4 regions of the Devosia neptuniae genome follow, and region 4 is predicted to be linked to each of the others. Evidence: predicted binding sites of a transcription regulator. Region 4 holds the regulator's gene; each other region holds the start of a gene.
What was found. Region 4 encodes LexA, which represses DNA repair genes until DNA is damaged. Its sites were predicted from a motif close to TGTTCNNNNTGTGTTCNG; they were not measured.

Region 1: the regulator LexA is predicted to act here: its motif matches at 2,462-2,479, upstream of N8A98_RS22140 (2'-5' RNA ligase family protein).
Region 2: the regulator LexA is predicted to act here: its motif matches at 3,017-3,034, upstream of N8A98_RS04330 (PA0069 family radical SAM protein).
Region 3: the regulator LexA is predicted to act here: its motif matches at 4,741-4,758, upstream of N8A98_RS01115 (DUF763 domain-containing protein).

What each region holds. Positions count from the first base shown of each region.
Region 1 is NZ_CP104965.1:3,940,153-3,947,421, forward strand. It holds gene der (ribosome biogenesis GTPase Der) at 1-861, opposite strand, end outside; gene N8A98_RS22135 (tetratricopeptide repeat protein) at 899-1,747, opposite strand; gene N8A98_RS22140 (2'-5' RNA ligase family protein) at 1,829-2,446, opposite strand; gene guaA (glutamine-hydrolyzing GMP synthase) at 2,567-4,135, opposite strand; gene N8A98_RS22150 (acyltransferase family protein) at 4,320-5,486, shown strand; gene N8A98_RS22155 (RsmB/NOP family class I SAM-dependent RNA methyltransferase) at 5,496-6,788, opposite strand; gene N8A98_RS22160 (MAPEG family protein) at 6,933-7,269, opposite strand, start outside.
Region 2 is NZ_CP104965.1:372,265-379,533, forward strand. It holds gene moaB (molybdenum cofactor biosynthesis protein B) at 1-189, shown strand, start outside; gene N8A98_RS04320 (hypothetical protein) at 201-1,148, opposite strand; gene N8A98_RS04325 (DHA2 family efflux MFS transporter permease subunit) at 1,230-2,717, opposite strand; gene N8A98_RS04330 (PA0069 family radical SAM protein) at 3,108-4,256, shown strand; gene N8A98_RS04335 (HAD family hydrolase) at 4,253-4,936, opposite strand; gene N8A98_RS04340 (phosphotransferase family protein) at 5,066-5,947, shown strand; gene N8A98_RS04345 (DMT family transporter) at 5,962-6,852, opposite strand; gene N8A98_RS04350 (Lrp/AsnC family transcriptional regulator) at 6,981-7,269, shown strand, end outside.
Region 3 is NZ_CP104964.1:226,818-234,086, reverse strand. It holds gene N8A98_RS01135 (MFS transporter) at 61-1,272, opposite strand; gene N8A98_RS01130 (AraC family transcriptional regulator) at 1,462-2,154, shown strand; gene N8A98_RS01125 (hypothetical protein) at 2,331-2,582, shown strand; gene N8A98_RS01120 (helix-turn-helix domain-containing protein) at 2,600-2,926, shown strand; gene N8A98_RS01115 (DUF763 domain-containing protein) at 3,442-4,707, opposite strand; gene N8A98_RS01110 (Gfo/Idh/MocA family protein) at 5,014-6,057, opposite strand; gene N8A98_RS01105 (ABC transporter ATP-binding protein) at 6,050-7,150, opposite strand; gene N8A98_RS01100 (AGE family epimerase/isomerase) at 7,151-7,269, opposite strand, start outside.
Region 4 is NZ_CP104965.1:3,568,240-3,575,508, reverse strand. It holds gene N8A98_RS20310 (beta-galactosidase) at 1-125, opposite strand, end outside; gene N8A98_RS20305 (SMP-30/gluconolactonase/LRE family protein) at 135-1,013, opposite strand; gene N8A98_RS20300 (2-dehydro-3-deoxy-6-phosphogalactonate aldolase) at 1,010-1,621, opposite strand; gene N8A98_RS20295 (2-dehydro-3-deoxygalactonokinase) at 1,636-2,556, opposite strand; gene N8A98_RS20290 (IlvD/Edd family dehydratase) at 2,856-4,652, shown strand; gene N8A98_RS20285 (YybH family protein) at 4,702-5,079, opposite strand; gene lexA (transcriptional repressor LexA) at 5,082-5,795, opposite strand; gene N8A98_RS20275 (molybdopterin molybdotransferase MoeA) at 5,904-7,106, opposite strand; gene moaC (cyclic pyranopterin monophosphate synthase MoaC) at 7,103-7,269, opposite strand, start outside.

The DNA of each region.
Region 1 (7,269 bases), 370 kb from region 4:
GCGCAGGCTATCGCCGACGGCGAGCTTTTCCAGCTTTTCCTGGACGCGGGCACGGCGGCGAATGCCGGCGGTATCGACCAGGTTGATCACCCGGCCTTCCCATTCCCACGGCACCAGAATGCTGTCGCGGGTGATGCCGGCTTCGGGGCCGACCAGCACGCGGTCTTCGCCAACCATGCGATTGATCAGCGTGGATTTGCCGGCATTGGGGCGGCCAACGATGGCGACGTTGAGGTAGCGCTTGGGATTCCAGCGCAGGGTGGCTTCCTCGCCCTCCCCTTCGAGCATGTCCTCGGTGATGTCGACATCGACCTCGGGCATCTCGTCGAGATCAGCGATGGTCTCGGCTTCCTTGTTGGCCTCGGCCTCGTCGATCGCCTTGGAGACGATGGAATAGAGTTCGGAGAGGCCAAGGCCGTGTTCGGCCGAAAGCGCAATCGGTTCGCCAAAACCGAGCTTGAAGGCCTCGACCAGCCCTGCCTCGGCGGCGCTGCTTTCGGCCTTGTTGCCGACCAGATGCACATCCTTGCCGGCCTTGCGCAGCACCTGGGCGAAGCGCTGGTCGAGCGGGACCACGCCAGCACGGGCGTCGATCATGAACAGGATGACGTCGGCTTCCTTGATGGCCATTTCGGTCTGCTGGCGCATGCGGTCTTCAAGGCTGCCATCGGTGACGTCTTCGTAGCCGGCAGTGTCGAGAATGCGGAACGTCAGGTCAGCAATGTGGCCCTCGGCCTCGCGGCGGTCACGGGTGACGCCCGGCGTGTCGTCGACTAGCGCAATCTTGCGCCCGACGAGGCGGTTAAACAGGGTCGATTTGCCGACATTGGGGCGACCGACGATGGCAACGGTGACGGTCATATAAGCTGTGTTCCGATCAGGCAGAATCCGGCCGGCCCTATTGCAGGGCCGGTGCGGCCTCGGTGGTGGCGGCGGGAGCCGCAGGAGCCGCAGGAGCCGCGGGGGCGGCAGATTCGGTCGTGGCCGGGGCGGCGGGCGCTGCCGTCTCGGCTGCCGGAGCGTCGTCACTGACGATCTGGTCGATGGCATTGGCGGCGTTATCGGCCGTCGCGGCAGGAGCCGGCGCGGTGACGACGCCTTCCGACAGCAGCTGGGCGAGGTAATAGCCCATGCGGTTGCGGGCGCTGCTCTGGGACATCGGATCGTTGATGACGGCTTCAAAGCTGGTCTGAGCGGCGGCGAAATCGCCGGCCTTATACTGGGCTAGGCCAAGGATTTCGCGGGCGGCATTGCGCAGCGGATTGCCTTCGGTGGCGATGGTTTCGATGCGCGACTGCACATCGGCCAGCGTGCCATTATCGATCAGCAGATTGCCCGCGAGGACCAAAGCCAGTTCGCGCAGGCGGATATTGTCCAGCGAATTTGCCAGCGCGTCATAGGCGGCGACGGCCTCGGCGGTGTTGCCTGCCTTGGCGAGCACGCCAGCCTTGCGGAATTGGGCCAGGGTCGGATAGCGGCCCGAACCATCGGCGATGACCTTGTCGAGCGCGGCCTGCGCGGCCGGCAGGTCGTTGCCGTCGATCAGGTCGAACGCCGCATAGAGCTCGTCGGAAGACTGGGCGGCATTGTTGGCGTGATACCAGGACCAGCCTTCATTGACGGCAACCAGGGCAACCACGGCAATCGCAGCACCGATGACATAGGGTGCGAAGCGGCGCCAAAAGGCGCGCATACGGTCGGAGCGGAGCTCCTCGTCGACTTCGCGGAAAATATTGTCCTGGGACATGGATGGCCTAGCGTCACGAATGAATTGGGCGCACGTTTAGCACGGTGTCGGGGGAATGCAAATGCGCGCTTGGCTTGGGCGTTACCGGCCCAGCCGCCATTCCCCAAGGCATTCGGGCCTGGCCTCGCCGAGTGTGGTGCGAACGAGAAAGAACTGCCGGACGCGCCAGCGGAATGGCCGAGACAAAGGCTGTTCGGGAACCGAGCCGGTATCGTACCACAAAGTCACATGCGGCAGGATGTTTGAGGGACCGCCTTCGAGGCCACGCCGAAGCATCTCACGCCGCAAATTCTCATGAAGCGCCTGGATTTCGCGCTGCCCCGTCGAGCAGCTGAGTACGGTCGGAAATTGCCGCCCTTTACGGCCTTTGCCTCCTCCATCCAGGGTCATGAGCCGATCGAATGTGACGTCAAATGCCGGCCGTCGGATGGCTTCGCCAACTTCAAGAGCTGCATCGAGGTCGTCCGCTGGGATCTCGTCACCCTCGCCTATACCATGAAGCGACGCGTGGATCCGCGCCGCCCGAACGGGGCGCCGGACGCCGTAGCGGCGCGACATGCGCAAGGCGAAGTATTCCATATCCTGGGCAATCACTGGTGGCGGCAGAAGAGTGAAATACCAGCGATGCGTTGGGAACGACCGCCCTGTCCCCACCAGTTTCGGCGCGCCACCGCCAAACAGATCAAGCTGCATATCCATTTTGACCGGCCATATTGTTCTCTATTTGTTCTTTAATAGGACAGCAGACAACGAGGGTCAACGGTGTGGTCCATCACAAATATGGAGTGCTGGGGATAGGCGGCTAGGCCGCCTATCGGATCATTCCCACTCGATCGTGCCGGGGGGCTTGCTGGTGACGTCGTAGACGACACGGTTGATGCCGCGGACTTCGTTGATGATGCGGGTGGCGGTCCTGCCGAGGAAGTTCATGTCGAACTGGTAGAAATCGGCGGTCATGCCATCGACCGAAGTCACGGCGCGCAGGGCGCAGACGAATTCGTAGGTGCGGCCATCGCCCATGACGCCCACGGTCTGCACCGGGAGCAGCACGGCGAAGGCCTGCCAGATCTTGTCATATTGGCCGGACTTGCGGATTTCATCGAGATAGATGGCGTCGGCCTGGCGCAGGATATCGAGCTTTTCGGGCGTGATGCCGCCGGGGCAGCGAATGGCAAGGCCCGGGCCGGGGAATGGGTGGCGGCCGATAAAGCTTTCGGGCAGGCCCAGTTCGCGGCCGAGGACGCGCACTTCATCCTTGAACAATTCGCGCAGCGGCTCGACGAGCTGCATATTCATGCGCTCGGGCAGGCCGCCCACATTGTGGTGGCTCTTGATGGTGACCGAGGGGCCGCCGGTGAAGGAGACGCTCTCGATCACGTCAGGGTAAAGGGTGCCCTGGGCGAGAAAATTGGCGCCGCCGAGCTTTTTGGCTTCGGCTTCGAAGGTTTCGATGAACAAGCGGCCGATGATCTTGCGTTTGGTTTCGGGGTCAATCTGGCCGTCGAGTTCGCGCAGGAATACCTCGGAGGCATCCACATGGACCAGCGGGATATTGTACTGATCGCGGAACATGGTGACGACCTGTTCGCTCTCGTTCAGGCGCATCAGGCCGTGATCGACATAGATGCAGGTGAGCTGGTCGCCAATGGCTTCGTGGATCAGCACGGCGGCCACCGAGGAATCGACGCCACCGGAGAGGCCGCAGATGACGCGGCCGGTGCCGACCTGATCGCGGATCTTTTCGATCATCTTGCTGCGATAGGCCGACATGGTCCAGTTGGAGGACACGCCGCAGATATTGTGGACGAAATTGGCGTAGAGCTTGGCGCCGTCGGGGGTGTGCACCACTTCAGGATGGAACTGCACCGCCCAGATGCGACGGGCCTCATTGGCGATCATGGCGAAGGGAGCGTTGGCCGAGGTGCCGACGACTTCAAAACCTTCGGGGAGCGCGACGACGCGGTCGCCGTGGCTCATCCAGACCTGGTGTTCGGTGCCCAGGTCCCAAACGCCGTCATAGAGCGCGGATGGCTTTTGCACCTTGACCTCGGCGCGGCCGAATTCGCGGTGATGGCCGGCTTCGACCTTGCCGCCCAGGGCCATGCAGAGTGCCTGCTGGCCGTAGCAGATGCCCAGGATCGGCACGCCGGCGTCGAGGATCGACTGATCGATGGTCGGGGCGTTTTCATCCAGCGTGGAGGCCGGGCCACCCGATAGTACAACACCCTTGGGCTTGAGCGCGGCCATGGCGGCGCTGGCGCTCTGAAACGGGTGGATTTCGCAATAAACCCCTGTCTCGCGAATGCGGCGCGCGATCAGCTGGGTGACCTGCGAACCGAAGTCCACGATAAGGATTGCGTCGGGGGCGGCAGTGTCTGGGGTTTTCATGGCGAGGCCATATCGCCACGCCAGAGATTCCGCAAGGGTGCAAGTTTGCAGGACTGGTTTGCGGGCATAGTCATAATCGCAACGAATTGATCGGGCAGGCGTTGGGCAGGACCCACGGAGGACGAGTCTTTTGACGCAACAGCGATTGCTTGGCGCCGATTTTCTGCGCGCCGCCGCTTGCCTGATGGTGCTGTTGCATCACCTGGCATTCCGCATGGATGGCAATAATGTGCCGGGGCCCTTCCAGGGCGTGGTGGATTTTGCCGTGATGGGCAGCTTCGGCGTGGCGGTGTTTTTCGTGCTGAGCGGGTTCCTCCTGGCGCGGCCATTCTGGCAGGCGCTGGACGCGGGGGAGCCGATGCCCTCGCTGGGGATCTATGCCCTACGGCGGGCGGCGCGCATTTTGCCGGGGTTCTGGCTGGCGCTGATTGTGAGCTTCGTGCTGGGCCTGACGATCTATGGCTATGATCTGGGGCGCGAGGAGATCGTGCGGTTTGTCGCCGGGTTCTTCCTTGTCAGCGACTGGCATTGGGTGACGCTGTTTCCGGTCAACAATAACGGGCCGCTGTGGTCGATCGGGTTCGAGGTGACTTCGTATCTGTTGTTGCCGTTTTTCCTGGCTGTGCTGTTTGCGGTGGGCATCAGGGGTTGGCCGGCGCGGTTTGCCTGGGTCGGGGTCATCGGCGTGGTGCTGGTGCTGCACTGGATGGTGATGCAATGGGCACCGATCGATGAGGTGGAGCGCGGCTGGAGATATGGGCTGGTTGGCGGCGCCAAGGCGTGGATGCCGCGGTTCAATCCTATCGGGTTCTTCGCCATTTTCGCGCTGGGGGCGCTGGCGGCCGGGGTGCAGGTGAAGCTGGCCGGGATGCGCTCGTATCTGTTCGATGTGGTCGGGCTGGCCAGCATTGTGGCGGCGGGCTGGGTGATGGTGGCCCATATTGGCGGGCTGAATGAGGGTTTTGGCTGGCTCGACGTGCCCTATGGGTTCCCCTGGATGCCGCTGGCTGTTGCCGTGGGGCTGGTGGCACTGCCCTCATCCGTTTTGGCGGGGCGGGTGCTGGATAATCCAGTGGCCCGCTACATCGCCGAAGTGTCGTTCGGCGTTTATATCTGGCATTTCCTGGTAATCGGGCTGCTGGAACGGCTAGTGCCGCCGGCATTCGAGACCAGCGGCGAGCATGGTTGGACCATCTGGCTGGCGTCGAGCGGCGCGGCAATCGTCATCAGCTTTGCGGTGGCCACACTCAGTTTCCGGCTGCTGGAGCAACCTGTAGTGCGCTGGGCGCGTGGACTGGAGCGGCGTCCCGTGCCGATCCAGAAACGCGAATTGGCGGAGACGCCGTCCTGATGTTTTGAATCAGGAGGCGCGGCGCAAGGCGTTGAAATAGAATCCATCTGTGCCGGTGAGGCGCGGGGTGAGTGCGATGCCGGATTGGGCGGTTTCCACATCGGGATGGATTGCGGCGCCGAAGGCGGCTTGCCACAGCTCGGCCGGCGGCAGCGAGGTGAAGTCCGGGTGGTTTTTGAGGAAGGCGACGATCTGGTCGTCATTCTCTTCGGGCAGGATCGAGCAGGTAATGTAGACCAGTGTGCCGCCGGGCTTGAGGTAGCGGGCGCCCTCGACCAGGATTGCGGCCTGTTCGGCGGTGCGTTGCGCCAGCAGCTCAGGGCTCAGCTTCCATTTGGTATCGGGACGGCGGCGCCAGGTGCCCGTGCCGGTACAGGGGGCGTCGATGACGACGCGGTCCATTTTGCCAGCGAGATCATCAAGCGCACCGGGATGGGGCGCGCGGACCTGCACATTGCGGGCGCCATTGCGCTTGAGGCGATCATAGATCGGCGCGAGGCGGTTGCGGTCGCTGTCATAGGCGAAAATCTGGCCCTTATTGCCCATGGCGGCAGCCAGAGCGAGGGTCTTGCCCCCTGCCCCCGCGCATAGATCGAGCACCTGCTCGCCGGGCTGGGCATTGCCGAGGGCCGCCACGATCTGGCTGCCCTGGTCCTGCACTTCGAACCAGCCTTTGAGATAGCCTTCGTCGGTGGTGACATTGGGCGTGCGCGCATCGCGAGCGCCAGCGGGCATGGTGACGCCCACGGGCGAAATGGAGGTGAGGCGCGGATGGAAGCGGTCGAGGGATTTGACGACACGGTCGCGGCTGGCCTTGAGAATATTGGTGCGCAGATCGAGCGAGGGCCGGCCGGCCATGTCCTGGCCCTCGGCAATCCAATTGTCGCCAAAGGCGCGCTCGATGGAGGGCGCGATCCATTCGGGCACATCGGCAAGGATATGGGGGGCGGTATCGTCGGGGAGTTGGCCGACGACGCGGGCGAGTTCGTCCGCGGTGAGCGGCTCGGGGGCGTGGCTATCGGCGGCAAAGCTGTCGCTGAGGGCGGCCGGATCTTCATTCCAGTCGCGGATGGCGACGGCGAGAACCAGCGCACGCGGGCTGTCGCTGCCCATCAGGGCGGCGTGGGAGGCGCGGCGGCGCAAGGCGTCGTAGACCAGATTGCCGATGGCGGCGCGGTCGCCGGCCCCGGCAAAGCGGTTATTGAGACCCCAGGCCTTGAGCGCTTCGGAGACGGGGCGCTTGCGCGTCTCCACGTCGGTCAGCACATCAATAGCAGCGGAAAGACGGCCTGGCAGGCGCATGAAGAGACCTCTGAGAATTCTACTCTGGTGGGCATCTGGAGCGCATTTCCTGCGCTTCCGGTGCTCACGTACTTTAGTACGTTCCGCTCCGGTTCTCGAAAACCCACTCCATCTATCCCACCAGAGCGAATTCTCAAGCGGTCTCTAGATACCCGGGCTTAGGACAACTAGGCGAAGGACCAGCCATAGCCATAGCGCGCATAGAACTGCAAGGCCGGCGGTGTAGGTGGCGAAGCGGTGTTCGAGGCGATTGGTGGTGATGTGGATGGCGGCGTGGGCATAGCGCAGGGCGACAAAAGCCCATGCGAGAAGCAGTTCGAGCCAACTCACCGTGCCCGCCCAGAGCGTGAGGAGCACGGCGACATAGAACAGCACCGGGAGCTGGAACTGGTTATCGAAACAGTTCGACAGCAGGCGCGCCTTGAGCGGATAGGCCGTGCGCTCGACGGCGATGTCCTTGATATCGACCTCGCCCGACATG
Region 2 (7,269 bases), 990 kb from region 4:
ACTGTGGGGACCAGTTCGCTGCAATCGCGGGCAACGGGCGGACTGATCGGCACCACCTTCGTGTTCTGCCTGCCCGGTTCGCGTGGCGCCTGCCGCGACGCCTGGGAAGGCATTTTGAGCCATCAATTGGATTACCGGCATAAGCCCTGCAATTTCGTGGAGTTGATGCCACGGTTGGATGAGCGGTAGGGGGTTGGGCCCTAACCGCCTTGCCCGCGCAGCGCCACCAATCCCTCCACACCGCAACCGCTGATCAATAGCCGCTCCTTGGCATTGCCCAGGAGTTTGGCAGTCCAGTCGACCATGCCGCCATCGGCCAGTTGGCGCAGCTCGCCACCGGGCCAGCCGCCCAACAGGTGAAAGCAGAAGCCGGCATAATAGCCGGAAGCGGCGGGGCGCTCGGCATCCTCGATCAATTCGGCATTGTGGGCTTGAGCGAGTGCGCGCAGCGCTTCCAGCCTGGCGTCGGGATTGCCGGGACGCAGCAGCGTATAGGAAATGCCCAGCCGCAGTTTGGGCCCGAAATAGCGGCGATAGGCGGTGAGCCAGGCGCCGATCTGGGCGTGCAGGGCCGCGGCCTCAAACCCGAAGCTACCGCGGTCACGACCGGCGCTGACCATGGCGGAGAGAGCGAAATGGGCCAATAGGCCCGGCTTGGCATAGGCCTGGGGGCGGACCACGCGGTGGGTACTTGCCAGCTGGACAATGTCTTGCGTTTTGGGATCGTGCTTGGCGGCCGCGCGGCGCAGCAAGGCGGCTTCGAGCGCCAGGACATTGGTGGCGTCGGACACGACTTCGCCGGTGCGCACGGTAGGGACCGACCAGGATTGGCCCACCGGAGCGACAGCGGCGCAAGCGCCCAGGGGCGCCATGGGCGAGAGGGTGAGGAATTGGCAATCGGGCGTCACGCTGGCGACCAGAATTGTATCCCACTCGGCAGCAGCGGCCGGCGTCAGGCTGGCGGCGCCGAAGAAGCGGCCTCTCTCGTAATCGGCGAGCAGATCGGCCGGACTGCGCACGGACGAGCGGCGATCATAGACTTCGAGCAACAGCGATTGCAGGTCGGTCGGGCTGAGCCGGGCGGCAAGAATATCCACCAGGTTCGGCACGCCGGAGGCGGCAACGATCCGCTCGAGCAGCGCGTGCATGAAGTTCCTCCCCAAATGAAAATCCCCGCCACCAGCTTGGCTGGTGACGGGGATGAGTCAAGACCGCTGTGGCGACGAGGCTTAGTGTCCCGGCGCGAATTCGGCTGGCATGGCGCGCGGGGCCGGCTTCTTGATGAAGAGAGCCGCGGCGACTGCGCCCAACGAGATGATGGCGCCGCACAGGAATGCCGAGCGGATACCGCCGGTTGTTGCCGTCAGGATATCGGCGCCGGTATTGGTGAGGCTGGTGGCCTGCAACGTCATGATGGCGACGAAGAGGGCCGTGCCTGCCGCGCCCGCGACCTGCTGGGCGGTGCCGATCACGGCGCTGCCATGCGAATAAAGGTTGGGCGGCAGCGAGCCAAGGCTCACCGTGAACAGCGGCGTGAACATCAGGGCGAGGCCAACGCTGAGCGTCAGGTGAGCGGCGAGCAGCAGCCAGACCGAGGTATCCTGCTGCACGAAGGTCAGCCCCCACAGCGCAATGCTGAGCAGCACGGCGCCGGGTATGACCAGCGGCACGGGGCCGTATTTGTCAAACAGCGTGCCGACGGTGGGCGCGCAGAGACCCATGACCAGACCGCCGGGCAACAACAGCAGGCCGGTTTGCAGGGTCGAGAGACCCAGCACATTCTGCAGATAGATCGGCAGCAGGATGAAGGCGCCGAACATAGCCATCATCAGGATCGCCATCATCGCCACCGAAATGGTGAAGACGCGCGAGGTGAGCGTGCGCAGGTCGAGCAGAGCGCGATCCTGCTTCTGCAGCGACAGCTGGCGCAACACGAAGACGGCGATGACGGCGGCGCCGACCAGCAGCGGAATCCACGGCGAAACCGGGGTCGGATGGTGGGCCGCTTCGCCCAGCCCGCTCAGGCCATAGACGAAACCGCCAAAGCCAATGGCCGATAGTACGACCGAGAGCACATCGATCGGCGCATCCTTGGGCGTCGTGACATTGACGATGCGCTTGGCACCCAAAGCCAGAGCGCCCAGGGCAATGGGCAGGACCAGAATAAACATCCAGCGCCAGTCGAGCACCGAGAGGATCAGGCCCGAAATAGTGGGACCAATGGCGGGTGCAACCGAGATGACAATGGAGATATTGCCCATCGTCTTGCCGCGCGATTCAGGGGGCACCAGGGTCATCACCGTGGTCATCAGCAGGGGCATCATGATGGCCGTGCCCGAAGCCTGCACGATCCGGCCGATGACTAGCACGGCAAAGCCGGGCGCGATGGCCGAAATCAGCGTGCCAGCGGAAAACAGCGACATGGCCAGGATAAAGACCGGGCGGGTATTGAGCCGCTGCAGCAGGAAGCCCGTGACGGGAATGACCACGGCCATGGTCAGCATGAAGGCGGTAGTGAGCCATTGGGCGGCGCCCGCCGTGATGTCCAGATCGTGCATCAGATGCGGCAGGGCCACGCCCATGATCGTCTCATTGAGAATGACGACGAAAGCCGAGACGAGCAGCAGGGAAATCACCAGTTTGTTGCGGGCGGCGTGATCTTCCGGCGGCGCGGCCTGATCCGCCGGGGCGGGCACAATAGTGTTGTCGGTGGTCATGATGTCTTCCCTGAACCAAATTGGATGTCGCCATGATGACGAATGGCGGCGGCTGATTTCGACGTCACACTAGAAAGATCGTGTGACAGGCTGTGTCAGCAGCCGCAAAATAGTAAAGTCGATGCTTTAGTAATCTGCGCGCAGCGCCAGGTCAATACTAAATCGAACGCTTAAGTTGCATGCGCGAACTGTTCGTTCGATCGCAGGGTCGGCTGGTTTAGGCCAGCGCGGCAAAGCTGTCCACCCACATGCGTGCAAGCCAGCTATCCCCGTGGGAAGAACGCGGCTATCGTCCGGCTAGTTCTTGTTTTGTTCACGTACAACTGCTATGTGTTACCGCACGTTAACTCAAGCGACGATTCGAGCAGTCGGCGCGCAAGGAGAGCAGTGATGGCCCTCTATCAGGCCCCGTCTTTCGAAGCCCTGGAAAAGCTGAGCCGCAGCCGCGACGCCGATCTGGCACGGCGCGAACTGGTTGATCCCAGCCGCAATCGCGGGCGTGGCGCGCAGTCCAATCGCAGCGGGCGGTTCGAAAAGCAGGTGCGCGAAGGGTTCGACGACGGCTGGAGCAGCACCGAGCCGATGCCAGCCTTCGAGACCATCGAGCATATGGAACGCGCCAAGACCATCATCACGACCAATGACAGCCCCGATATCGGATTCGAGCGTTCGATCAACGCCTATCGCGGTTGCGAGCACGGTTGTTCCTATTGCTTCGCGCGGCCGACACATGCCTTTTTGGGGCATTCGGCGGGGATCGAATTCGAACGCGATATCTATGTGAAGACCAATGCGGTGGAAGCCCTGCGGGCCGAACTGGGCGCCAGGAATTACAAGCCCAAGCCGATCGCCATGGGCACCAATACCGATCCCTATCAGTTGTCTGAGCGCAAGCATAAGCTGACGCGGGGCATTCTTGAGGTGATGCTGGAAACCCGGCACCCGGTAATGATCACCACCAAATCGGCGCTGATCGTGCGCGATCTCGACATCCTGACCGAACTGGCCAAGCTCAATCTGGTCAAGGTGGCCATTTCGATGACCACGATGGACCATAAGCTCAGCCGCAAGATGGAGCCTCGCGCCTCCTCCCCTGCCCGCCGGCTGGAAGCGATCCGCCTGCTCAGCGAAGCGGGCGTGCCGGTGGCGGTGTTTGCCTCCCCGATGATCCCGGCGATCAACGACATGGAGTTGGAGCGGATTCTCGACGCGGCGGCGGCACAAGGGGCCAAGAGCGCCTCGATGGTCTTGCTGCGGCTGCCCGGCGAAGTGCGCGACATTTTCCGCGAATGGCTGCTGCGCCATTTCCCCGACCGGGTGCGGCATGTGCTGGCGCTGGTCCGCGATACGCGTGGCGGCAAGGATTACGATGCGCGCTGGGGCACCCGCATGACGGGCGAAGGCCCCTATGCCACGCTGTTGCGCCAGCGCCTCGACAAGGCACGGGAACGCTATGGGCTGGACGTCAAGCTGCCGGGCTTGCGGACGGATTTGTTCGTCGCCCCCAAGCTCGAAGACAAGCAGATGAGCCTGTTCTAGGCCGCGACGGCGGCCACGCGCCCCAGGATGAAATCGAGCAAAGCCGGATCGGCATAGCTGGCGGCGCTGGTGCTGGCGCCGGCGGCGATCAGGGCGTCATGATCAAGGCTTGTACGAATACCCACGGTAGACAGCCCTGCCGCAGTGGCCGAAGCGATGCCGGTGCGGGAATCCTCGAAGGCGATGGAATGCTCGGGCTGCGCGCCGAGCAGGCGCAGGCCTTCGAGATAGGGCAAGGGATGCGGTTTGCCATGGGCCAGTTCCTCGCCAATCACCAGCGCCTTGAAGCGGTGGCGAATGCCCAGACTATCCAGAATGAGATCGGCATTGGCGCGCGGGGCATTGGTGACTGCGGCCATAGGCAGGCCCATGGCATCGGCGCGATCCAGCAGGTCCATCAGGCCCGGCACGGCGTAAATGTCCGAGCGGGCCAGATCGCGAAATACCGCCTCCTTGCCGCGCATCACTTCCATCCCAGCCTCCGGCGACAGATGCGGCACAAAACGCCGTGCAATCGCTTCATTGGCCAGACCCTGCAATTCGAGGGCGAAGCGGGCTTTGTCGAAATGCTCGCCATAGGGCGCGAAAGTGCGGTTGAAAGCTTCCAGATGCAGCGGATCGGTATCGGCCAGCGTACCGTCGATATCAAACAGGAGAGCGGCGGCGGGCTTGATGGTCATGGATAATCCGAAAACTGGCTGATGCGGGAAAGCACAGCAATTCGGCGGCTTCGTCAATCGCCCGCAGATTTGCGGTCCGGGCGGAATGTCGATTAATCTGGGCGTTCGAGTGATTTCGACGAGCCTGCCATGCCGATTGCCGCTGCGCCGCTTACTCTTGACCAATTGCGCGACATCATTGTCGCGGACCATCCCGAGACAAGCGGCGGACGCTTCAGCCTGCTCACCGAAGGCTGGGACAGCGTGGCGGTGGATGTCGATGACCGCCTGATCTTCAAGTTTCCGCGCGAGGCACGCGCGGAAGAGGCGCTGATGAGGGAGGCGCGGCTGCTAGAGGTCATCCGGTCGGCAGTCGACATGCCGGTGCCGGAACTGACGATCCACCACACGCCGCTGATCTATTCACGCCACGCCAAGCTGGCGGGCGAACATTTGCTGACCAAGCAGTACAAGCAGTTGAGCGAGGGCGACCGCGAGCGGCTGGCAGACAAGCTCGGTCTGTTTTATGCGCAGTTGCATGCCATTGATCCGGCGCCACTGCGAGCGGCAGGCGCGGGCCCGATCGAGGCCATCGCACCCGCGGAGGCCATTGCGGCAGGCGCGTTGCCGATATTGCCGGATCATCTTCGGCGGCTGGTGGAGCAGACACTGGCCAACTGGGCGACCCTAACGCCGGATCCCTACGGGCAGACCTATGGGTTCTTCGATGGACATGGCTGGAACATGGCATTCGACCATGCCAGTGCCACGCTCACTGGTCTCTATGACTTCGCCGATTCCGGGTTTGGCCCGCTGCATGAGGAATTCACTTATTCGAGTTTTGTGTCGGCTGACCTGACCGAGCGGATCGTACGCCGTTATGAGATTGAGACCGACAAAAAGCTGGATCGGGAGCGCATCCATCTGACCACGGGTGCGCATCGATTGTGGGAGCTGGCGCGGGAAGCCAACAATCCCGAGATGCATGCAATGATGATCGAAGCCGTTGAGGCTTGGGCGGCGCAGGTCTGAGGCGCAAAGGATTTTTAGTTTGTGTCGATTCGCAGCCGAGCCTTAGCAAACGGCTCCCAGCCCAGAGTCATGGCTGCGGCGGCTATGAAGATGCCGGCGGCGCCGAGCAATTGCCAGGCGTCGAGCCGATGGCCGAAGACGATGAAATCGACAAAGATCGCCACGACCGGATAAATGAAGGAGAGCGCACCGATCAGCGGCGTGGGCAATTTCTGGATGGCGCCATAGAGCAGGATATAGACCAGCCCGGTATGGACCACCCCGATCGCCGCGAGGCTCCCCCAGGTGGCGAGGCCCGTGGGTAGGCTCGAAAACCCAGCAAAGGGCGCGGCCATGAGCATGCCGACACCGATTTGGATCAGCGCGATCAGATGGGGCGGCACGCCTTTGAGCTGTTTGGTGACCAGCGCCGCGATGGCGTAGAAAAACGCCGCGCCGAGCGAGAGCAGAATACCGCCGAGATAATCGCTGCCGCCGCTGCCGGTCTTGCCATTGGCGATCAGCACGACGCCGACAAAGGCGATGGCGAGCCAACCCAGCTTATGGGCCGTCAGCCGCTCGCCGAGAAACAGCACGCCGAACGCCACCAGCATGAAGGGCTGGGTATTGTAGACTGCGGTGGCGATGGAGATGGACGCCAGCGGATAAGCCGCAAACAGCAGCAACCAATTGGCGACGATAGCGACGCCCCCCAGCATGGCCAGCAGGCATTGGCGCGGGGTGATGATGTCGCGCCGGAACAGGCCCAGCGCCGCGCAGGCGATGAGCAAGGGCACGGCGCCGAAGACACAGCGCCAGAACACCACGTCGATCACCGGCTGATTGGAAAACACCACGAAAGCGCCAATCGTGCCCGAAATGGCCATGGCCGCCGTCATCTCTATAGTGCCGCGTGTGGTGCTCATGCTCTGCCCTCATTGTCAGAATGGAAGATAACGCCGCGCGGGGCGCGCTTCCATAAGGCTTGAAAGGCAGATGCGATTTCTGCTTTATATTATTCGGTGGATTTTTCGATTTACCTCGGAAAGCGGAAATGATCGACGATATCGACCGAAACATCATCGAGGCCCTGTCGCAAGATGCCCGCCTATCGATCAAGGAATTGGCGCAGCGGGTGGAGCTATCATCACCCAGCGTATCGGAGCGGCTGAAACGGCTGGAGGAGCGCGGCGTGATAAGGGGATTTACCCTCGATCTCGACTCCAAGGCGCTTGGCTATTCGCTGCAGGCGATCGTGCGGATCAAGCCGCTGCCGGGGAAGCTGCATATCGTGCAGAAGCTGATCGAAGACATTCCCCAGATCACCGAATGCGACAAGGTGA
Region 3 (7,269 bases), on a different replicon from region 4:
TAAATGACAAACGTGGGCCCAACGCTCAAAGGGGTCGACCTAGGAGCCGTGGTCGCGAACTCAAGATTTAGACGCTGACTGGGTGCCAATCTGCAGGCTCCGCCCGGCACCTAAGGCAAGCAGCGCCAACACCGCGCAGAGGGCGATGCACGCGACAAGCGTAGGTTGCCAGCTCCCGAGCTTGTCGCGCAATGCTCCGATCAAAACCGGTGCTGTGGCTGACATTAAATAGCCGATCGACTGGGTCATGCCCGAAAGGCTTGCGGTTTGCTGTGCGGTCCGGGTGCGTAGCCCGATGAAGGCAAGGGCCAGAATGAACGCGCCGCCGATGCCGAAGCCGAAGAGCACCACCCAAAGGAGCGCGAAAGTAGGCATCAAGAGCAGTCCGACCAATGCAATTAGACCTGATGCCGCAAGGCCAATGGCGAGACCGCGCTGATCTTTTGCTCGCTGCACAATAGGGACAATCACGAGTGCTGGGAAAGCCGTAGCCAATTGCATGATCCCATGAAGTGAACCTGCCTCGGTGGATGAAAAGCCCTGGGCGACCAGGATAGAGGGAAGCCAGGCGGTGATAGCGTAGTAGACGAAGGAATTGACCCCGAAGAATAATGTGACTTGCCAAGCCAGAGGGGAACGCCATACCGCGCCGCCATGGGGAGGCGTGGCGGTGCCGGGCGACACAGGCGTGTGTCTGTAAAGCTGAGGTAGCCAGAGCAAGACGCTGGCAGCAGGTAGGACGACAAAGGCAGCTAGCGAAATCTGCCAGTTGAAACTGTGGGCCAGCGGTACGACCGCTGCAGAACCGAGCGCAGAGGCAATACCCATAGCAATGGAGTAGATCGCGGTGAGTTTCGTGAGTTGATCAGGAAAATCTCGCTTGATCAGGCTGGGCAACAGAGTGTTGCCCAGCGCTATGCCGGCACCCAAAAGGCAGGTGCCAAGGAACAATCCCCATGAGGGCCCTGCCGATCTTACCAGGATCCCGCCGATCATGACGAGCAGTGCAAGGAGCAATGCACGCTCAAGGCCGTATTCGCGGGCCAGCAGCGCGGCGAACGGTGACACTACGCAGAAGACCAGCAACGGCAGGGTGATGAGAAGGCCTGCCTCGCTCGCACCCATTCCGAAGGTGTCCCTTAGCACGTCGAGTAAGGGACCAACGGCTGTGAAGGTGCCGCGCAGAGTAGTGGAGAAGACGAGGATACCGGCGATAATCCAAAAAGGATTCAGGGGATGGGCGCGAGATGACATTTTGCTCAAAACCGACATGAGAGATCCTGCTCAAATAGAGCTATTGTCGGCTGCTGAATTTAGATATTAGGCCATTTAGTATTTAAAAGCGGCCAATCGTACATGGACTCCCTTCACGCGTGTCTCGCATCGTTCGATCCCGATCTATCCTTGGAACCCGTCTTTGCGGTTTCAGTGGATGTAAAGGAGCATGAAGCCGAGCTTCCCATGCACCAGCACAGCAAGGGTCAACTGGTGATCGCGCTTCAGGGCGGTGTCATGTGTCGGGCGCAGGGTGGTCTTTGGATGGTTCCTTCAGGGAGCGGCGTTTGGATACCCGGCAACGTCCCGCACTCCAATCACGTGGGCGCGAACGGCCGCATTTGCCTGCTCTTCGTTGATCCGGCCGTCACCACCCTGCCCGCGCAGTGTTGCACGCTGTCGCTGACGCCCATGCTGATCGAGATGATCAAGCACATGGCCGCCGTTCCTGCAGACAGCCATGCAGATACCGATTCACATCGACACATGATTGCGCACGTGGTCCTGGAGGAGCTTCGCCGCATGGAAGTCGCCGCCCTACACCTGCCTATTCCAGAAGACCCGACGATGATCCAGATTGCGAATGCTTTGATCGGCGATCCGGGAGATCGCAGCACTGTTGCGCAATGGGCGGAACGTGTTGCCATGAGCGAGCGTTCGCTTGCCCGGCTCGTAAGCAAGAAGACGTCGATGAGTTTTGGGCGCTGGCGTCAGCAATTGTATGTCATCATTGCCCTGCAGAGATTGTCGGCCGGAGCGACGGTGCAAAATGTTTCCGACGATCTCGGTTATGAATCGGTCAGCGCGTTCATAACAATGTTCAAGGGCGCGCTCGGCAAGCCTCCGGGCCGATTTATGGCCGAAAGGATAGCCAGATAATTCCGGCGAGGTCGTATTCCCTAGTGCGCTAATGCCGTCAAAGCCATCGGCATCGCCTCCGCAACGTATGACACGCAGTGATTTCGCCTACCTCCCCTTCCGCGCGGAACCTTCCCGCGAAACGGGAGAACGGGTAACCTTGCCCTTTGAAACGGTGCGTAAGGAGAAAGTCGACTATGACGACAGAGCGCGAGGCGGACTTGTTTATTGCCAACTATCGCGTGCTGCTAAAGCAATGGGCGAAGGTGGTGGCCGGGACGGCCGAGGGCGACAGCGATGGTCTGTATCGCCAGCTCGATGAAGGTCAGGATACCTTGGCTGCCATCGCGACACGGTTTCCTAACAAAGCCTATGCTGTCGACGTGCTGATCAATGCTCGATCCACAACGCCCTATGATCGCGACATGAGCGGAGACAACGCAAATTGAATACTCAGGTCGTTCCCATGACCAAGGAAGATTTTAAGGCCTGGCGCGAGCATATGGGGTTCAACCGAAGGCAGGCTTGTGACGCGCTGGGCCTTGGGCGAAATACTCCCCAGCGGTACGAGGATGGTAAGGCAAATATCCCACTGTATGTCGCTCTGGCCTGCGCCGCCCTGGCACATGGCCTTTCGCCTTGGACAAAGAATGACAACGGGCGGCCCGGAAAGGCCGACCGGGAAACCGTCACGCTAAGCCTGACGCCCACAACCGTCGCCCGCTTTAAAGCCTTAGGCGATAACTGGCGCCCCATTATGGCTGATGTGCTGGAGCACGCCGACAATAAGTAAAGTTAGGAAGACGGGCGCGCTGGTTGGGTGACCAAGTTCGAAGAAGCTCAGCATAGAGCGGCTGAAAAAGACATACGATAACCTCGCCGGGACAATGCAGGTCTGACTATCGTGCTATCGCGATGAGATTTCAGCGCGAAGCGAGGTGGCAAGTCCGGAGATGATCGATCTGACCGAGGTCGTGACCAACCCCTCTATCGCCACCCTGGTCTGACTGCGTGGGAGTCTTAGCGGCGGTTTGCTGCGAAGAAGTGACCTGTCGAGTTACCATTATGTCTTCCACTTCGCCCAGTGCCACTGCTTCGCGAATTCGGCAGCCGTCGTAGTCGACTGACCCGCCCCCCGTAGGCCAGGAGCGAACATCGTTGGCGACCGATTTATGAAATGGGGCAGATAATCGCAAAGAAATCGCCGCCTTACGCCTAAATGAGGTGTCGCCACCGCGCCAAGCCGGTTCTCACTTTTGGAGGTCGGTTTATCGAGGCTCCTCAGAACTTGTGCAACCTCAGAGACCGTTAGTTAGGTGGACCTGATACCCCTCTGGTCGGGTGGCTAGCAGGTTGAACGTCGTCGAACACTGTGCGTCCGCCAAACTGACGGGCGCGCGCCCGTTCGTTGCCAATATAGGATTTGAGCGACGGACCACGAGCCGTGCTTTCCAATGTCCGGGCCTGCGCGTCCAGGCGCTTGAGAGCGGCGAGTTGCTCGTCCTGGCCGAGGCGCGATCGGCCGACGGCATTCTTCAGTACTTGGATGGTCTGGTCATAGACGGTTAGCGGAACCGGAAAAGGATGCCCGTCCTTGCCGCCATGCGCCATGGCGAAACGGGCAGGATCGGAAAAACGGTGCTGCGCGCCGTGAACGACCTCGGCGACCATCGCCAGCGACTCCACCGTGCGAGCCCCAACCCCGGGCACCAGCAGCAGTTGGGCGAAATCCGTCGGCCCGCGATCGGCCGCCGCGGCGAGGCTTCCGTGCAGGCGCCGCAGCAGGACATCGGGTGGCCTTATGTCATGGTGCTCCGGCATCACCAGGTGCGGCAGCAGCGGCTCATCGTCGACCGGTTTCGCACTACCCCGCAAGCGACCGACCTCGCGGACGATTGCATCGGGGCCCAGCGAGGCCAGCAAATCAACGCTGCCCGCCCGTGCCCTATCGGCGCGCTTGTCGGTCAGATTGATGATCTGTCCTTGGGCCTTGCCCTCGATGGCAGCGTGCGGATGCTCGACAAAACTGCCCAGGCCCTGCGAGGTCCAGTGGTATCGGCGGGCATAGCCTGCATCGCCCTTCATACCCTGTTGCACTACCACCCATTTGCCGTCGTCGGCCACGATGAAGCCGTGCAGGTAGAGATCGAAACCGTCCTGGACCGCGGCGCTATCCACCTTGGCGACCAGCCGGCTTGCTGTCGCCAGCGCGGCGCCGTCGAAACCTACCCGGTCACCGACCGCCATCAACTCGCTGGGCGTGTTACGTGAATGTTTGCCCCGACCACCACAGACATGAAGGCCGAGCTCCTTTTCCAGCGGTCCCAGCCCGCGTTTCAAGGCACCGATGACGCTGGTGGTGATCCCTGACGAATGCCAGTCCATCCCCATCACGGCACCAAACGACTGGAACCAGAAGGGATGAGCCAGTCGCTGCAACAACTCGTCGCGTCCGTATTCGATGACGACGGCCTCGCAGATCAACGCTCCGAGTTTGGCCATGCGCTCGCTCAGCCAGCGCGGCACGCGGCCACCATGAAGCGGAAGATCGGCACTGCCGGAACGACTGGTCACTATTATCCTCGCATTATGCCGCCCAGCCTACCATAGAACAAAGCATAAACGAAAGGGCAAGATCTCCGTGAGCCGGCAACTTTTCCAGAGGTGAAGAATTGGAAATCCGCGGGTACCGCCATGCCATCCACCTGATCGAGAAGAGTAGCTACTGTCCCGACACCCGTGTGTTGTCGGTCTGGCTAGCGACGGGCGGAAATCGTTACGACTAACAAAACGTGTCGCCCGAACCTATGGCGCGCTCGCGCTATCTTACCTAACGCGGTTTTTTCAATCGCCGTCGATTTTGCGCCAGCGACGCAATAGTCAGGATCGTGGCGACAAACCATGCTTGAGCTGGATCGGAAGGCCGTGGGACTCGATTATCGCGGCGATCAGATTGTGAACCGCCAAGACATCGCGCCCGCAGGCCACCGGTTTCCGGCACCGGGCGACCGCGTCCGCAAAATCCTCAATTAGGGCTTGATGAGCCTGGCTGGAAAATTCCATTGGATCGGCCCCCGATCCGGAACCAGCATCAGCGCCTTCAAAATCGATGTTGGAGCCATCATGCGACCGTACTGTGAGGTGTGTTCCCGCCAGTGTGGCGCTTCCTGCGACTCCAGTGATTTCTATGGCATCTGCCTGCCCAGGAAAGGCGCAGGTGGTGGCGGTGATGCTGCCCAGGGCGCCATTGGGAAAACGCATTGTCGCCGCTGCCACATCTTCTCCCTCCATGATGTGGACCGGGCTGGTGGAAACAAAGCCTGTTACCGTTTCAGGCATGCCGACGAGCGAGACCATCAGGTCAAGGTTATGGATGGCCTGAGTTAGCAGGACGCCACCGCCGTCGCGTGCCAAGGTGCCGCGCCCGGGCTCGTCATAATAGCTCTGAGGACGCCAGTAGTTTGTACGGGCACTCACCTGGACCAATTGTCCGAGGCGGTCCTGTTCAATGATGGTCTTGAGTTTCAGGGCAGCGGGCCTGAACCGGTTTTGAAGCACCATGCCAAGGATGATTCCCGCCGCATCGGCAACATCCACCAATTGCTCGGCTCGATCGACGCTGACCTCGATCGGTTTTTCCAGCAGCACATGCTTGCCGGCTGCAGCGGCCATTTGCACGATTTCGAGATGCGTATTGGGCGGGGTCAGGACCAGCACGGCATCGACACGCCGATCGTTGAAAATCGCTTCAATCGTGTCCGTTGTTGGAAGACCATGCGCCGCAGCGAAGGCGTCGCGACGTTCGCGCGAAGGGCTGAAGGCGTGGAGGGCTTCGATCCGATCGCGTAGCGCCAATAGCGCGCGTGCATGCGGCAGGGACGCCATGCCCAGGCCAATGATGCCAATGCCGAGTTTTTCAGCCACGGCCGGTTACCGTGCCAGTGCTGGCCAATCGCCTGGTGGTGGCGCTGTCGAATAAATGTGTCGTATCTGGTTGTGGCGCCAGCCACAATTCATCACCAACGCTCGCGGTCAGCCGCTGGCGGAGCAAAGCCGAAATCCGGTCCTCCCCCAATTGCACCACGACAAAGGTCTCCGAACCCGTCGGTTCGATGGTGGTGATCCTGCCGCCAATCCCCTCTCCGGGGTTTGATAGCGTCAGATGTTCCGGCCGAATGCCCAGTGTTGCCGTCAGGCCTTCAGGCGCTCCCGCAGCAGCCTGGACGGGCAGACGGAAGCCGCTGCCGGTTTCGAAGATCTGCTGGCCCTGGTGCTGGCGGACGGTGCCCTTGAGGAAATTCATGGCGGGCGACCCGATGAAGCTGGCCACGAACATATTGGCCGGGAAGTCGTAGAGATCGAGCGGCGTGCCGATCTGCTCCACGACGCCGTCGCGCATGACCACGATCAGGTCCGCCATGGTCATGGCTTCGATCTGGTCGTGGGTCACATAGATGGTCGTGGTCTTGAAGCGAGCATGCATGTCCTTGAGCTCGCCGCGCATCTGCACCCGCAGCTTGGCATCGAGATTGGATAGGGGTTCATCGAACAGGAACACCTGTGGCTGGCGCACGATGGCGCGACCCATGGCAACGCGCTGGCGCTGGCCACCGGACAATTGCTTGGGGAAGCGCTGGAGATAATCAGTGAGGCCCAGAATGCGCGCAGCCTCGCCGACCCGTTGGTTGATTTCGGCCTTGGACTGCTTAGCCAAGCGTAGCGAGAAGCCCATATTCTCGGCGATGGTCATGTGCGGATAGAGTGCATAATTCTGGAACACCATGGCGATGTCACGGTGCTTGGGCTCGACGTCGTTGATGACCCGACCGCCGATGGAAATTTCGCCCTTGTCGATGTCTTCGAGCCCCGCAATCATGCGCAGCAGGGTCGATTTTCCGCAGCCCGAGGGACCCACCAACACCACGAAAGCGCCATCAGGCACTTCGACATTGATGTTGCGGATGATGTCCGTGGGGCCAAAGGACTTGGCTACGTTGGTGATTTCTACGGCAGCCATTTATGCACCTGTGCTGGTTTTGGGGGCCCTGTTCGCGCCCATGCGAGCGGCTGCTTCCACGGCCGCCAGAAGGCTGAGGCCGGTGTGGTAGCCGGGGTCAAGGTCGGGGGTGGCCGGAA
Region 4 (7,269 bases):
GACCAGGCGAATTCGCCGATGCGGACGAATTTGATGCCGACCTCAGCCATGCGGGCGGCGTCGCGGTCCCACCAGTCTTCGGGCCAGTGTTCGGGGTAATAGCAAACGCCAAGGGCAGGGGTCATTTTGTGGCTCTAAAGGGCAATCGGAGTTTCAGGAAGGCCGGCGACATCGACGGCAATGGCAAACAGGCCACCGGCGACTTTCTCGGCGGCGAGTTGTTCGGCGCTGAGATTCTTGTTGGCAGTGGTGATGAACAGCGTTTTTAGATCAGGACCGCCGAAAGCGGGGCAGGTGACCTGGCTGACGGGAACTTCGATGACGCGGTCGATAGAGCCATCGGGCGCATGGCGGACGACGCAGGAACCACCCCAGCGGGCGTTCCAGAGATAGCCCTCGCTATCGACCACGGCGCCATCAGGATAGCCGCGATGATCCGAGACGTCGGCAAAGAGGGTCCAATCGCCGGTCGGCAAGCCGGTGGCCGGATCGGTGGGGCATTGCATAATTTTTTTGGTCGGCGTGTCGCTCCAATAGGCGATGCTGCCGTCCGGCGAAAAGCATGTCGCGTTGGGGATCTTGATTCCGGATTTGAGCGTGGTCAGCGTGCCGTTGCGATAGTGATAGACCGAACCGATTGGCGCTTCCGTTTCGCTCTTGGTCATGGTGCCGATCCAGAACGCGCCCGAGGGATGCACGCGGCTGTCATTGGTGCGGGTCAGCGCGTTGTCGGCCTCGATCTCGTTGATGCGGTTCATGCCGCCAGTGGCGAGATCAAACTGCTTGAGACCCGTTTCGGTGGCCAACACCAGCGTGTGGTCATCCACAATGGCTGCCGCAGCCACGATCTCGTTGAACAACCAGCTGTCGGCGATCTCGCCCGCAGCGGTCACGGCGAACAGTGTCTGCTCGTTGATATCGAAGAAGAACAACTGCTGGCGGCCTGCATGCCAGATCGGGCCTTCGCCCAGGGCACATTGGCTATCGAGCAGGAGTTTTGCTGTCTGGGTCATTGCGCCAGGCCCTTGTCATAGGCGGCGACAGCAATAGCGGCGCGCTCGGCGACCTGGGCCACGTCCATGCCGGGCTTGTAGATATAGGTGCCCAGGCCAAAGCCAGTACAGCCCACGGCGAAGAACTCGTCGAAATTGTCGGGGTTGGCGCCACCCACCGCATAGATCGGCATTTCCGGCGGTAGCACGGCCTTGATCGCCTTGATGCCCTTGGCACCCAGCACTTCGGCGGGAAAAAACTTGAGCCCCGTGGCGCCCGCCTTGATGGCGCGGAATGCCTCGGTGGGGGTGAAGACGCCGGGATAGGAGAGCATCTGGATGCGCACCGTCTCCTCGATCACCGCTTTATTGGTGTCGGGCGAAACAATGAATGTGCCCCCCGCATCGGCCACGGCCCAGACCTGCTTTTTGGTGAGCACGGTGCCTGCGCCGATGGCGGCTTTGTCGCCCAGGGCGTTGGAGGCCAGTGCAATACTGGTCAGCGCGTCGGGGGAATTGAGCGGCACTTCGATCATGGTGATACCGGCGGCGACCAGCGCCTCGCAGACGGCGACGGTTTCGGGCGGGGTGATGCCCCGCAGGATGGCGATGATATGACGGTGATTCATTGGGGTAACTCCGATCAGACGATGGCACTGCGGGCGGCTTTGAGGCCGGCCAGCACCACATCTGTTGCGTCGACGGGGATGCCTGTTGCGCCGGTTTTGGCGAGCACATCGGCATAAAGCGCGCAAAGTGCGGCCGAGCCGATCAATGGCACAGGTTCGGCACCGATCAGATGACGATTGCTGCCGATCTCGGTGCCGATCAACAGGCCGGACAGGAAGCCGGCGCACCAATCGGGCGCGCGGCCGGACAGGAGCGAGCCGGCGCGGACTTGGAACAATTGGCCGAGCAATTCCTGCGGGCGCTCGAGACCGGCCTCGGCACCGGCGGCAAAGCCTTCGGCGCGCCCGGGGCCATCGAGATTGCCATTGAGGGAATGGCGCAGCACCGAATGGGTGCTGAGGATTTCGAACAATTCGCCGGTCATTGCGGTAGCGAAATGATCGATGCGGGTGCCGTTGAGCTGCGCCCATTTGGAATGGGTGCCGGGCATGCAGACCACGCCGGTATAGCCGGGCCGCAGGGAGGCGAGCCCGAGCAACTGGGTTTCTTCGCCGCGCATCACATTGTCCGCGCCGTTCTTCTGGCAGACGCCAGGGAGAATCGAGACCGCGAAACGAGTGTTGGGCATGGCCGGCTGGACAGCACCCGCGAGCAGATGGCGCAGATCGGTGGGGGCTTCGAGATAGGGGGCTTCGAGCCACCCCTGGCGGGCGCCGGCCATGCCGCAGACCAGCACGTCGATGGCGCCGGCGCGTGTACTGGCGACCCCGTCGAGCAATTCGCTCAGCGCGGCGGAATAGTCCTCGCGCGTGAGCTTGCCCATGCCCTTGGGGGAATTGCGCGAGAACGCCACCGCGCCATCGGTAGCAATGCCCCAGGCGCGCAAGTTCGAGGTGCCCCAATCAACGGCGACCCAATCCACGATATCAGTCAAAATTACTCCCCCTGAGCCGCATGCCTTATCCCAGCGGCGCGACCCTAATCGTAGAGCGCCGGTGGAGCCAGCCAGAATCTGCGGCTGCCGGCGCGACAGAACAAAGGCCAGTCGCAGGTTTTCGTCTCCTCATTTGGTAAGCGAGCAGACGCGTTTTGGAACATTGCATAGCGCTTTTTCGTGCGCCTCTAAAAAGTATGATTTTTCGGCAGAATTCCGTTCACTCCCGCTGTGGGCATGCTAGAAAGCTGCAATCGTTGAGGCACGATCCGCCAGCGCGGACAGTGAGGTATGAGGAAATGACTGCCAGCAAGCCCCAGAAGCTGCGTTCGCGCGCTTGGTTCGATAATCCTGACAATCCAGACATGACAGCGCTCTATCTCGAGCGTTACATGAACTTTGGCGTGTCGCGCGAAGAGCTTCAGTCGGACAAGCCGATCATTGGTATCGCACAGACGGGGTCCGATCTTTCGCCTTGCAACCGCCACCACATTGTGCTGGCCGAACGCGTGCGCGAAGGTATTCGGGAAGCTGGCGGCATTGCCATTGAATTCCCAGTGCATCCGATCCAGGAAACCGGCAAGCGGCCGACCGCCGGGCTCGACCGCAACCTGGCCTATCTGGGCCTGGTCGAAGTGCTTTACGGCTATCCGCTGGATGGCGTCGTGCTGACCATTGGGTGCGACAAGACCACTCCGGCCATGCTGATGGGCGCGGCGACGGTCAATATTCCCGCGATTGCGCTGTCGGTTGGGCCGATGCTCAATGGCTGGCACAAGGGCGAGCGCACCGGCTCGGGCACTATTGTGTGGAAGGCCCGCCAGATGATGGCGGCTGGCGAGATCGATTATGCCCAGTTCATCGAACTGGTTGCGTCTTCGGCGCCGTCGACGGGCTTCTGCAACACGATGGGCACCGCGAGCACGATGAATTCTTTGGCGGAATCGCTGGGCATGCAATTGCCGGGTTCGGCCGCGATTCCCGCGCCGTATCGCGATCGCCAGGAAATGGCCTATCGCACCGGCAAGCGCATCGTGGACATGGTGCATGAGGATCTCAAACCCTCCGACATCCTGACCAAAGACAATTTCATCAATACGATCGTGGTCAATTCGGCCATCGGCGGTTCGACCAATGCCCCGATCCATATCCAGGCCATCGCCAAGCATATCGGCGTCGAGCTGGAACTGCAGGATTTCCAGACCTATGGCCACAAGGTGCCGTTGCTGGTCAACATGCAGCCGGCTGGCGAATATCTGGGCGAGGACTTCTACCATGCCGGCGGCGTGCCGGCAGTGGTCAACGAGTTGATGGGCCAGGGGCTGATCCGTGAGAACGCGCCGACCGTCAATGGCAAGACGATCGGCGAGAACTGCCGCAACAGCACGATCCAGGACGACAAGGTCATCCGCTCCTTCGACAATCCGCTCAAGGCTGAAGCCGGGTTCCTGGTGCTGCGTGGCAATCTGTTCGACAACGCCATCATGAAGACCAGCGTGATTTCCTCGGAATTCCGCGACCGCTATCTCAACAATCCGGCCAGCCCCGGCGCGTTCGAGGGCAAGGCCGTGGTGTTCGACGGGCCGGAGGATTACCACCACCGGATCGACGATCCTTCCCTCGAAATCGACGAACATACCCTGCTGTTCATGCGCGGCGCCGGCCCGATCGGCTATCCGGGCGCGGCGGAAGTCGTCAACATGCGGCCGCCTGATTATCTGATCAAGAAGGGCATCCATGCGCTGGCTTGTATCGGCGACGGCCGCCAGTCGGGCACTTCGGGTTCGCCCTCGATCCTCAATGCATCGCCCGAAGCGGCCGCCGGTGGCAATCTCGCCATCCTGCGGACCGGCGACCGGGTACGCATCGATCTCAATACCGGCACGGCCAATATCCTGATTTCCGACGAGGAAATCGCCACGCGCCGGGCAGATCTGGAATCGATGGGCGGGTACAAATATCCCAAGCATCAGACCCCATGGCAGGAAATCCAGCGCGGCATCGTCGGCCAGCTCGGCGACGGCGCTATTTTGAAGCCAGCTGAAAAGTACCAGCGGATTGCCCAGACCAATGGGATTCCGCGGGATAATCACTAGGCACGTTAAGTCTCAGAAACAGGAAGGCCCGCTAAACCAGCGGGCCTTTTTATTCGGGAAAGGCGCTTAAATGCTCATGTGCTATGCGCCAGACGCCTCTTCGCTTGCCGAGAACGGTCGTTCCTCTGCCGCTGCCTTGCGCCAGTTGCCCTTCGATGACCGCTTGCCAATGAAAACTATAGATGCAGCTTGCCGCCGCATCGGCCTTGGCGATCCAGCGGACGTCTTCCAGCCAATATCTTTCGTCTGATAAGCGCTGCCAGGTCCGCTCGAAGGCGGCTCGCACTGACTCCATGCCATGGTAGGAGCCAGAGCTGAACCAAAAGGTCGCGTCGTCATCGATCAACGATGTCAGCAGCTCAAAATCATGCTGGTTGATGAGCTCGGCATAAGCTGCCATCACCGCTTCAGGCGTGGCGCGATCCACTATCAGTACTTCCGCAGCAGCCCCACCAAGCGTCCCTGGACCTTGACCCGGTCAGGCGGGAAAATCCGGGTTTCATAGGCTGGGTTAGCAGCTTCGAGGGCGACGGTATTGCCCTTGCGGCGCAGGCGCTTGAGGGTGGCTTCTTCATCATCGACTAAAGCGACAATGATCTCGCCGGTGCTGGCCGATTCCTGCTTTTTGATCAGGACCGTGTCGCCATCAAAGATGCCGGCCTCGATCATGGAATCGCCGCGCACTTCCAGCGCGTAGTGTTCGCCGGCGCCCAGCATTTCGGGGGGCACCATGATGGTGTGGGAGTGGGTCTGGATCGCCTCGATGGGCGTGCCGGCGGCGATGCGGCCCATGACGGGGATCGAGATCGGACGGGCGTAATCGTCGCCAACAGATTGGCGCGCCGGCGGGTTGGATACCTTGCCCAGTGTGCCCTCGATGACCGATGGCTCGAAGCGCGCCTTGCGGCCGCCCAGGGAAGGGTTCATCGAATCGGGAAGCTTGACCACTTCGAGGGCGCGGGCCCGGTTGGGCAGGCGGCGGATGAAGCCGCGCTCTTCCAGCGCGGTGATCAGGCGGTGAATGCCGGATTTGGACGCCAGATCGAGCGCGTCCTTCATTTCGTCGAATGAGGGAGGGATGCCGCTTTCCTTCATCCGTTCGTGGATGAACATCAGCAGCTCGTGTTGTTTGCGCGTCAGCATTGGCGGCCCTCCACAGGGATTCGGAACATAGGCAGAACGACTATACGTGTTCCAGTTATGTTCCGCAATATCCCCAGCGCCGGTATCGCGATTTTCTTGGATCGACAGTCAAAATGCGTCGATCTCAATGGATTCCACAATCGAACCGGCATGAGCGCCGGGGTCGGATTCTGGCTGGATGATCAGCATGTCAGCATTTGACAGGGACGAGGTATGGCCGCTGTCGGTCTGGGAGATTGGCATCAATTCGGGGCCGGTGGGTGTGTGCACGAGCTGGGCGCGCATGAAGTGGCGGCGCGCCGAATTGGGCGGCGTGGGGCCAGCCAAAGGCAGGCGCCAGTTGGGTTGTTCGACATAGCCGACCCATTTGCGCAAGGCCGGCTTGATGAAGACGGTGGCGGTGACCATGGCCGAGACAGGATTGCCCGGCAGACCGAAAATCAGCGTCTTGCCGCGGGTGCCGAACATTAGTGGCTTGCCCGGGCGCATGTTGATGCGCCAGAAGTCGAGGGTCACGCCGAGTTCGAGCAGAATTTCCTGGACGATATCGTGGTCTCCCACGCTGGCGCCGCCGGTGGTGATCAGGATATCGGGCTCGGCGGCGAAGATTGATTCGAGCTTGGCGCGCAGGGCGGCGCGGTCATCACGGGCGATACCATGATCGGTGACCTCCGCGGCATAGGGCGCGAACATGGGCGCGAGACCGAAGCTGTTGGAGGCAACGATCTGATCGGGCGCGAGTGGCGAGCCAGGCAGCACCAACTCGTCGCCTGTGGCGAGCAGAGCGATGCGCGGGCGCGTGGCCACCGTAAGACTGGGGGCATTGGCGGCGGCAGCCACGGCCAGTTGCATCGGGCCCATGCGGGTGCCAGCCTCGATCAGGGCATCGCCGGTGGCGAAGTCATTACCAATGGAGCGGATGCTGCGGCCGGGCTTGGGCTGCTCGGCAAAGCTCACCAGATTGCCGTTTACCGTCGCCTCTTCCTGCATGATGACGGCGTCGGCTCCGGACGGAACCGGAGCGCCGGTGAAGATGCGGACGCATTGGCCTGCGGCGACGCTGCCGGAAAAGCCTGCGCCGGCTTGGGAAGTGCCGATCAGCGTCAGCCGATGGCCGGGAACGATGTCAGCGGCGCGGACGGCGTAGCCATCCATGGCGCTGGCATTGAACGGGGGCTGGTCGTGGGTGGCGAACAGGGTTTTCGCTAGCACGCGGCCATTGGCGTGGGCCAGGGCGACGCTTTCGGGCTGCACGGCGGGTACGCGAGCGAGAATGGCGGCGATGGCGTCTTCGACGGGCAAGAGGCTCATGGCGCGCGCGTAAAATCGCCGGACTTGCCGCCGGACTTTTCGAGGAGGCAGATGTCGGTGACCACCATGGCGCGGTCGATGGCCTTGGCCATGTCGTAGAGCGTCAGCGCGGCGGTGGAGGCGGCGACGAGCGCTTCCATTTCGACGCCGGTCTGGCCGGTGG